Regions from separate parts of the Diaphorobacter sp. LR2014-1 genome, predicted to be linked through region 2. Evidence: riboswitches for the same ligand, from Rfam matches in the RefSeq annotation. Region 2 holds a riboswitch; the other holds the start of a gene.

Region 1 (5,121 bases), on a different contig from region 2:
GTCCTGGCCTTCCCACTTGGGCTTGATGGGGTGCATCACGCCGCGGCTGTCCATGGTCCAGATGTAGAAATACTCGGTCTTGCCTTCCGCACCGCCGTAGCGCGACAGGCGCAGGGATTCCTTGGCGGCCTTCTGCGCGTCCTCTACGCTCATCGCGCCCTTGTCGGCCGCTTCCTTGTAAGCGGCGACGATGCTGTGCGCCGTCTGCACGGCGGTGGTCAGGGTTTCCTTGCGGGCGTCGATGATGAGCTTGCGCTCCTGCAGCAACGACAGGGTCGACATCACGATCAGCGCGAGCAGCGCCGTTCCCAGCATGGCAAGAATCTTCATCTTGAGGCTGAGCTTGGTCATGGGGGGCTTTCTCCGAAATTCGCCAAAATGGCGAGTTTTGTAAACATTTATTAACATAATTACCGCATTTGTTCCAATTTTGTTCGGCGACGCGCTCGTTGTCCGTATGTCAGCGCTTCTGCAGATCGACGCGCAGCGCAGGCGGCAGAACGTTTCGCTGCTATCAACGTCATAGAAAAGGGGTACTGCCGGCCCGTGTCTGGCGGCCTAGAATCGGCGGATGCTTCAGCAACGCACCATCAAGACCCTGACCCGCGCCGTGGGCGTAGGCCTGCACAGCGGCCAGCGGGTCGAGTTGACGTTGCGCCCGGCACAGCCGGACACGGGGATCGTGTTCCGCCGCGTGGATCTGCCGGAGCCGGTGGACATTCCCATTACCGCCACGGCCGTCGTGGATACGCGCATGGCCTCGACCATTGGCGCCGGCGGTGCGAAGGTGCATACCGTGGAGCACCTCATGTCGGCCTGCGCAGGGCTGGGGCTGGACAACCTCTACATCGACATCACGGCGGAGGAGGTGCCGATCCTCGACGGATCGTCCGCTTCCTTCGTGTTCCTGCTGCAAAGCGCGGGGGTGGAGTTGCAGAACGCGCCCAAGCGCTTCATACGGGTCAAGCGCCCCGTGGAAGTGCGTGAAGGCACGGGCCAGCAGCTCAAGTGGGCGCGGCTGGAGCCCTACCATGGCTTCAAGCTGCGCTTCGACATCGACTTCGCCCACCCCGCCGTGGACTCCACCGGGCAGAGCGCGGAGTTCGATCTGGGCGAAGGCAACTACGCGCGCGACATTGCGCGCGCCCGCACCTTCGGCTTCACGAAGGACGTGGAGATGCTGCGCTCCAGCGGCCTGGCGCTGGGTGGCGGGCTGGACAACGCCATCGTCATGGACGACTACAAGGTGCTCAACGCCGATGGTCTGCGCTACGACGCCGAGTTCGCCCGCCACAAGATCCTCGATGCCATGGGTGACCTGTACCTCGTCGGCAAGCCGCTGCTGGCGGCCTATAGCGCCTTCCGCTCGGGCCACGCCATGAACAACCTGCTGTTGCGCGAACTGCTGGCCCACGAGGATGCGTGGGAGATCGTGACCTTCGAGAATGAGCGCCAGGCGCCCGCAGGTTTCACACAGCCGGTGCGTGCCTGGTAATGGACGGGGGACGCGTGCATGTTGATCTTCCGATGGGCTGTCCTTCTGCTGCTGCTGGCTGCCGGCGTGTCGTTTGCCTTTTTTGCCGCTACGGGACAGCAGCGCTACAAGCGTTTTGGACTGGTCATCGTCAAATGGACCGTGATCGCGGCGTCCATGTTCTTCCTGGTGCTGATCCTCGAGCGTCTGCTGTAAGGCACCTTGCTGGCGGTCAAGTCGCCTATACTCGGCCCCGCTCCGGGGTGCACGTAACGGCGTGCTGAGATGGCGGACCTGACCGCCGGAACCGCGAACTTGATCTGGTTCATGCCAGCGTAAGAAGAGCTGCAGTCGGATAGGGGGAAACGGGTACACCCGCAAGAAGGGTCGTGCTCCGTCCGTCCATCCGATCGATAGCGGAGCAATTCCATCCATCCCGCCGATGAAGGAGCTGCCCGCCATGAATGCCCCCGACAAGTTCGCCAGCCTGCTTGCGCTCACGCGCGAACCCTTTCCCGCTTCCACCAAGTCCTACCTCGCCGGCAGCCAGCCCGGGCTGCGCGTGCCGGTGCGCGACATTCAGCTCACCAACGGCGAAGTGGTGAGCGTGTACGACACGTCCGGCCCCTATACCGATCCTGCGGTGCAGATCGACGTGCGCAAGGGTTTGGAGAGCGTGCGGGGCGAATGGATTGCCGCGCGCGGCGACACCGAGGGCTATGAGGGTCGCGTGCGCAAGGCGCTGGACGACGGCCAGAAGGCCGAGGATGGCGACCGCCTGGCCCAGCTGCGCGCCGAGGCTGCGGCGCTGCAGCGCCAGCCGCTGCGCGCCAGGAGCGGCGCCAACGTCACGCAGATGCACTACGCGAAGAAGGGCATCGTCACTCCCGAGATGGAATACGTGGCCTTGCGCGAGAACGGTCGCCGTGAGTGGATGCAGCAATACATGCAGGACACCGCGCGCGAGCAGCGCCTGGCCGGCAACCCGCTGGGTGCGAGCATTCCGAAAATCATCACGCCCGAGTTCGTGCGCGACGAGGTCGCCCGTGGCCGCGCCATCATTCCCGCCAACATCAACCACCCCGAAGTGGAGCCCATGGCCATCGGGCGCAACTTCAAGGTGAAGATCAACGCCAACATCGGCAACTCCGCCGTCACGTCGAGCATCGAGGAAGAGGTGGAGAAGCTCGTCTGGGCCATCCGCTGGGGCGCCGACAACGTGATGGACCTGTCCACCGGCAAGAACATCCACACCACGCGCGACTGGATCGTGCGCAACTCGCCCGTGCCCATCGGCACGGTGCCTATCTACCAGGCGCTGGAAAAGGTCGGTGGCATTGCCGAGGACCTGACCTGGGAGATCTTCCGCGACACGCTGATCGAGCAGGCCGAGCAGGGCGTGGACTATTTCACCATCCACGCGGGCGTGCGCCTGGCCTACATCCAGCTCACCGCCGCGCGCCGCACGGGCATCGTGTCCCGTGGCGGCTCCATCATGGCCAAGTGGTGCATGGCGCACCACAAGGAGAGCTTCCTCTACACGCACTTTGAGGACATTTGCGACATCATGAAGGCGTACGACGTGTCGTTCAGCCTGGGTGATGGCCTGCGCCCCGGCTGCGCCTCGGACGCCAACGACGAAGCCCAGTTTGCCGAGCTGCACACGCTGGGCGAGCTGACGCAGATTGCCTGGAAGCACGACGTGCAGACCATGATCGAAGGCCCCGGCCACGTGCCCATGCACATGATCCAGGCCAACATGACGGAGCAGCTCAAGACCTGCCACGAGGCGCCGTTCTACACCCTGGGCCCGCTGACCATCGACATCGCCCCCGGCTACGACCACATCGCCAGCGCCATCGGTGCCGCCATGATCGGCTGGATGGGCACGGCCATGCTGTGCTACGTGACGCCCAAGGAGCACCTGGGCCTGCCCGACCGTGACGACGTGAAGCAGGGCATCATTGCCTACAAGATCGCGGCCCACGCGGCAGACGTCGCCAAGGGGCATCCGGGTGCCCGTGCGCGCGACGATGCGCTCAGCCAGGCGCGGTTCGACTTCCGCTGGCAGGACCAGTTCAACCTGGGCCTGGACCCCGATACGGCCAAGGAATACCACGACGAGACCCTGCCCAAGGACAGCGCCAAGGTGGCGCACTTCTGCTCCATGTGCGGGCCGAAGTTCTGCTCGATGAAGATCACGCAGGAAGTGCGCGAATTCGCCCAACAGGGCCTGCAGTCCAAGGCCGAGGAGTTCAACCGCACGGGCGGCGAGCTCTACGTGCCCATCCACCGCGCCGACTGACCCACGCAAAGCCGCCGGCCTGTCATGCCCGGCCGGCTCCAAGTGACCGTATCAGGCCGCGGCCAGCAGCCGGGTGGGCATGGGCGACGGCAGTGCGTGCGCCAGTTCACCCGGCAGGCGGAAGCGGCTGACCTGCGCCGCCAGCTCATGGGCCTGGCCGCGCAAGCTCTCGGTGGCGGCCGCGGACTCTTCCACCAGGGCCGCGTTCTGCTGGGTCATCTGGTCCAGCCGCGACAGGGCCGAGTGGATGGAGAGGATGTCCTGCTGCTGCGCATGGTGGCTGGAGCGTATGTCGGCCATCGTGCGCGCGGCGTCCTGGATGGCCGCCACCACCTGCGCCATGGTTCGCCCCGCATCAGCGGCCAGGGTGGCGCCGGCATCCACCTGCTGCACGGATGCCTGGATCAATGCCTTGATCTCGCGCGCGGCTTCGGCCGAGCGGTTCGCCAGGCTGCGCACCTCGCTGGCCACCACCGCGAAACCGCGGCCTTGTTCGCCGGCACGTGCGGCTTCCACCGCGGCGTTCAACGCCAGGATGTTGGTCTGGAACGCGATCGAGTCGATCATGCCCGTGATGTCGCCGATCTGGTGCGCGCTGTGGGCCACTTGCTGCATGGTCTGCTCCATGCGCGTCACCACGTTGCTGCCTTCGTGCGCGGTGGCTGCCGCCTGTGCGGCGCGTGCCTCGGCATGCTCGGCGGTCTCGGCCGATTGTTGAACGGCGCGTGTCACATGCTCCAGCGCGGCGGCCGTTTCCTGCAGGCTGGCTGCGGCCTCCTCGGTGCGGGTGGACAGGTGGGCGTTGCCGTTGGCCATCTCGGACGAAGCCGTGTGCAGGCTGTGCACAGAGGTGCTCACCTGTCCCGCCAGGCTGCGCAGCGCGGACTGCATGACCGACAGGGACGTCAGCATGTGCCCGGTTTCATCCCGGTCGTGGCCCACGATGTCCTGGCGTAGGTCCAGCCCCGCAACACGCTGCGCGGTGTCGCTGGCCAGTGCAATGGGCCGCGTGATGCTGCGCACCAGCCACAGCGCGAGCAGGGTGCCCAGCACCAGGGACAGGCTGCCGAACGCCAGCAGCGACCAGCGCGCCCGCAGGCTCCAGCCGCCCACGGCCAGGGCGGCCGTGTCGATGGACTGGCGCTGCGACTGCGTGAGCGCATCCAGCGACCCCAGCAATGCCTGGGACGCGGGCAGGAAGCGCTCGCCATACACCTGCTGAATGCGTGACGTGAGGCCGAAGTCGCGTGCCTGCACCAGTGCGGCCTGGGCCTCGTGGAAGTCGGCGGCCCGCGCCTTCACGCGGGACAGCAGTTCCTCGTCGGCTGTGCCGGCCAGCCGC
Region 2 (5,121 bases):
AATCGCGGGCTAACCCCATACCAGAACACAACTACTCATGACTCACGTCGTCACCGAAAACTGCATCAAGTGCAAATACACCGATTGCGTGGATGTGTGCCCCGTGGACTGCTTCCGCGAAGGTCCCAACTTCCTCGTGATCGACCCCGACGAGTGCATCGACTGCGCCGTGTGCATCCCCGAATGCCCGGCCAACGCCATCTTTGCCGAGGAAGACCTGCCCAGCGACCAGCTGGCCTTCATCAAGATCAACGCCGAGCTGACGCCCAAGTTCAAGAGCATCACCAAGCGCAAGGCACCGCTGCCCGACGCTGACGACTGGAACGGCAAGCCCGGCAAGCTGGACCTGCTGGAGCGCTGACTCCCGCGCTCCCGCCACGCCCACATGCACCCATCCCCCAGCAGCCCGACGCCCCAGGCTGCGGACGCCGTGGTGATCGGCGCCGGGCCGGTGGGGCTCTTCCAGGTCTTCCAGCTCGGGCTGCAGGGCATCGCGGCGCACCTGGTTGATGCGCTGCCCCATGTGGGCGGCCAGTGCGCCGAGCTGTATCCCGACAAACCCATCTACGACATTCCCGGCATCCCTGTGTGCACGGGCCAGGGGCTCGTGGAACTGCTGCAGCGGCAGATCGCCCCTTTCTCCCCCACGCTGCACTTGGGCCAGCAGGTCCACGCGCTGGCCGCGCAGGCCGACGGACGTATTCTGCTCACCACCACCGCCGGCACCGCGCTGCTGGCGCGCAGCGTCTTCATCGCCGCGGGCGTGGGCGCCTTCGTGCCGCGCGCCATCAAGGCCGAGGGGGTAGAGGCGCTGGCCCCCGGCCAGTTGCTCTACCACCCTGACGCCGCCACGGCCACCCGTGCCGCGACCGGCAAGCGCGTGGTGGTACATGGCGGCGACGAGGCGGCCGTGCAGGCGGCGCTGGACTGCGTGGACGCTGCCGCGCAGGTGCTGCTGCTGCACCGGCGCGATGCCTTCCAGGCCGCGCCCGCGCTGCTGGCGCAACTGCAGGCACTGCGCGAGGCGGGCCGCATCCAGGTCGTGATCGGCCAGATCACGGGCGTGGAGACCGCGCCCGACGGCACCCTGCAGGCGCTGGCCCTGCTGGACCCGCAAGGCGAGCCACAGCGCCAGCCGCTGGACCTGCTGCTGGCCTACCTGGGCATCTCTCCGCGCCTAGGGCCCATCGCCGACTGGGGCCTGGCGATGGACCGCAAGCAGCTGGCCGTGGACACGGCCACTTTCGCCACCAGCGTCCCCGGCATCTACGCCGTCGGCGACATCAACACCTACCCCGGCAAGCGCAAGCTGATCCTGTGCGGCTTCCACGAAGCCACCCTCGCCGCCTTCGCCGAGGCCGAACGGCAGGCGGGCCACAAGCTGCCCCTGGAATACACCACCAGCAGCGAACGGCTGCAGGCCCGGCTGGGCGTCGCCCCGGCCCGTTGACCTGCGGCGACGGCGCGGCGCGCCCTGCGGCAATGCGCCGGGCGCTATTGAAGCAGGAGCTTGCAGCGCGCGTTCTGCCTTGTTTCCAAATAGAAAGCTGTCTAAGAATGGCTTGTAGATTGCGCTGGCAGCTCTATTTTTCATAGCAATTGACGTTTCGGCCATCGGTTCGCGCCTGAAACGGCCGGAACTTCGCACGCGGGCGGCCCTCCACCTGGGGGTTGTCATCCCTCAGTTCCAACTCCAAGGAGATCACCCCGTGCCCTTCGCACTGCCCCTGCCGCATCGCATCCTATCCAAAGCCCTGGCCGCCGCCGCGCTGGCCCTGCCCCTGCTCATGCCCGCCGGCGTGCAGGCGCGCGAGTTCGTCAGCATCAAGGGCAATGCGGTCAACGTGCGCGAGAAACCCAGCACCCGCTCGGCGACGCTGTGGGAGCTGGGCCGGGGCTATCCGCTGCAGGTGCAGCAGCGCAAGGGCCGTTGGCTCCAAGTGCGGGATTTCGAGGAGCCGCTCGGCTGGGTGTACGCGCCGCTGACCAGCAAGACGCCGCACCGCGTGGTGACGGCACGCGTCGCCAACCTGCGCGCCGGCCCCGGCCAGCAGCACAAGACCGTGGGCAAGCTGCAGCAGCATGAGGTGGTGCGCAGCCTGGGCCAGTCGGGTAGCTGGGCCCGGGTGCAGCGCGAAGACGGGCAAAAGGGCTGGGTGGCCCGGCGCCTGACCTGGGGCTGGTGATATTTCGGGTGCCGCGGCGGTGTGGGCCTGTGGCGCGCGCGGTGCCCGGCGCTCCCTCAGCCGCCCGTTACTCGATCACACGCTGCGCCACCGGCGCATAGCCATGGTTGAGCGGCCCGTGGCCGTGGCCGGTGCGCACATCGGCCCCGGCAGCGATCGCGCCCAGAATGTACTGGCGAGCCAACCGCACCGCCTGCGCCAGCGGCTGGCCCAATGCGAGGTGCGCAGCGATCGCCGACGACAAGGTGCAGCCCGTGCCGTGGCCGTTGTGCGTGACGATGCGCGCAGCTTCCAGGCGGTGGCGCTCGTCGCCAGGCAGGGCCAGCACATCCACCACCCGGTCGCCCGGCAGATGCCCGCCCTTGAGCAGCACCGCGCGCGCGCCCAGCGCCAGCAGATCGGTGGCGGCCGCGTCCAGCGCGCTTTCGTCGGCAATGGCGCGGCCCAGCAGCCAGCCGGCCTCGTCCAGGTTGGGGGTGACCACGGCGGCCAGCGGGAACAGCGCGCGCACCAGCGTGCCCACGGTCTCCTCGGCAATCAGCCGGTCGCCGCTGGTGGCGACCATCACCGGGTCCAGCACCACGTTGGGCAAGCCATGGCGAAGAATCGCGTCGGCCACCACCTGCACCACCTCGGGCGAATGCAGCATGCCGATCTTCACCGCGTCCACGCCGATGTCCTCGACCACGGCGTCGATCTGTGCGCGCAGCATCTCGGGCGGAATGCCGTGGATGCCCGTCACGCCGCGCGTGTTCTGCGCGGTGATGGCGGTGATCGCGGTCATGCCGTAGCAGCCCAGGGCGCTGAAGGTCTTCAGGTCGGCCTGTATGCCCGCGCCGCCGCCGCTGTCCGAGCCCGCGATGGTCAACACGCGCGCATAGCGCCGGCCACCGCCGGGCGTCTGTGTCTCTTGGTTCATGGCAAAAATTATCGGCCAAGCCGCAGCGCATTCAACGCAGCCGCGGCAACGCCAGAGCCTGCGCCACGTCAACAACAGGGGCACCACCCCTGTGCTGTAATGCCGGCCACGGACGAAACAGGGGTGTCCCCGCCGCACTAACAACGTGTTGACGAAAGCGGCAGGCGACTGAGAAATACCCTAAGCACCCGATCCAGGTCATGCTGGCGTGGGGAGTTTCAACAGCATCGGCGCGCCGCGCGCTCCCGTTTTGTCCTTTGGTTGTTTGGCCTGGCCTTTCATCACGGACACGATGCACACTTTCCCCACCCTTCGCTCCTCCTCCCGCGTCACCATCCTGGGCGCGGGCCTCATGGGCCGCCTGCTGGCCGTCGAACTCGCCCGCCAGGGCCACGCCGTTGAGGTGCACGAGGCAGGCACCCGTGCCGCCGAAGGCGCCGCAGCCTACGTGGCCGCCGCCATGGTGGCCCCCCTGGCCGAATCCATCGTGGCCGAGCCCGGCGTGGTGCGCATGGGCGTGCACTCGCTGGCGCGCTGGCCCGAGCTGCTGGCACCGCTGGCCGCACCGGTGTACTTCCAACATGACGGCACGCTGATCCTGTGGCACCGCCAGGACGCGCCCGAAGCCGCGCGCATGCGCCTGAAGTTCGAGCAGACCCAAGGCCTGGTGCCCGGGCTGCCGCGCATGCAGGCGCTGGACAGTGCTGGCGTGGCTGCACTGGAGCCCACGGCCGCACAGCGCTTCCACCAGGGCCTGTACCTGCCCGGCGAGGGCCAATTGGACAACCGCCAGGCCCTGGCCGCGCTGGCCGCCACCATGGACCAGTTGGGCGTGGTCACGCATTGGGGCAGCGCGCGCCAGCCGGCCGACTTCACTCCCGGCCAGGCCGGCCAGCCCGACTGGGTGCTGGACTGCCGGGGCCTGGGCGCGCGTGCGCAATGGCCGCAACTGCGCGGGCTGCGCGGCGAGGTGGTACGCCTGCACGCGCCCGATGTGACGCTGCAGCGCCCCACGCGCATCGTGCATCCCCGCTACCCAATCTACATCGCACCGAAGGAGAACCACCTGTTCGTCATCGGCGCCACCGAGATCGAATCCGACGACATGTCGCCCGCCAGCGTACGCTCCACGCTGGAGCTGCTGAGCGCCGCCTACGCCGTGCACCCGGGCTTTGCCGAGGCGCGTATCCTGGAGATCTCCACCCACTGCCGCCCCACCCTGCCCGACAACCTGCCCGCCGTGCGCGTAGTGCAGGATCGCGTGCTGGAGGTCAACGGTCTGTACCGCCACGGCTTCATGATCGCGCCGGCCATGCTCGATGTGGTCATGCAGGTGCTGAACACGGGACAATCCGAGCTCGCCCCTGAATTCGACCTCTCGCTGCAGCTCGACCTCGAAGCTGCGCTGCACACATGAACGTATTCATCAACCAAAACGCCGTGCAAGTGCCCGATGGCGCCACCGTCGCCGACGCCGTGGCCCACCTGGCACCCCAGCCCCCGTTTGCCGTGGCCGTGAACCTGCAGTTCGTGCCCAGTGCCCGCTATGCCGCGCACGCGCTGCAGTCCGGCGACCAGATCGAAATCATTGCGCCGGTCACCGGCGGTTGAAACCATTGCTCATGAACAGTCCTACATCCTCCCCCGACACGCTGGTGCTCTACGGCCAGGCGTTCCAGAGCCGCCTGCTGCTGGGCACCGCGCGGTATCCGTCCCCCGCCGTGCTGGAGGCCGCCGTGCAGCGCGCGCGGCCCGCGATGCTCACCGCATCGCTGCGCCGCCAGGGCAGCAACCCGGCCGAATCCGGCAGCAGCTTCTGGGAGTTGCTCAAGCGCCTGCAGGTGCCCGTGCTGCCCAACACCGCCGGCTGCCATAGCCTGCAGGAAGCCATCACCACCGCCCATATGGCGCGTGAAGTCTTCGAGACCCCCTGGATCAAGCTGGAGCTGATCGGCGACGACTACACGCTGCAGCCCGATACGCTGAACCTGGTGCAGGCAGCCGAGCAACTGGTCC

Evidence for each region. A riboswitch is a leader RNA that binds a small molecule or an ion and turns the genes downstream of it on or off. The one in region 2 is predicted to bind thiamine pyrophosphate.
Region 1: linked by a shared signal. The riboswitch ahead of thiC (phosphomethylpyrimidine synthase ThiC) and the one ahead of BV908_RS07525 (FAD-dependent oxidoreductase) in region 2 are both predicted to bind thiamine pyrophosphate.

Annotation. Positions count from the first base shown of each region.
Region 1 covers NZ_MTBE01000002.1:261,724-266,844, reverse strand. The annotation lists partial or broken gene BV908_RS03145 (methyl-accepting chemotaxis protein) at 1-282, opposite strand, end outside; gene lpxC (UDP-3-O-acyl-N-acetylglucosamine deacetylase) at 572-1,495, shown strand; gene BV908_RS22400 (hypothetical protein) at 1,514-1,690, shown strand; TPP riboswitch at 1,724-1,833, shown strand; gene thiC (phosphomethylpyrimidine synthase ThiC) at 1,935-3,779, shown strand; gene BV908_RS03130 (methyl-accepting chemotaxis protein) at 3,831-5,121, opposite strand, start outside.
Region 2 covers NZ_MTBE01000006.1:131,881-137,001, forward strand. The annotation lists gene fdxA (ferredoxin FdxA) at 38-361, shown strand; gene BV908_RS07510 (NAD(P)/FAD-dependent oxidoreductase) at 386-1,450, shown strand; gene BV908_RS07515 (SH3 domain-containing protein) at 1,788-2,186, shown strand; gene thiD (bifunctional hydroxymethylpyrimidine kinase/phosphomethylpyrimidine kinase) at 2,254-3,105, opposite strand; TPP riboswitch at 3,215-3,337, shown strand; gene BV908_RS07525 (FAD-dependent oxidoreductase) at 3,398-4,522, shown strand; gene thiS (sulfur carrier protein ThiS) at 4,519-4,716, shown strand; gene BV908_RS07535 (thiazole synthase) at 4,728-5,121, shown strand, end outside.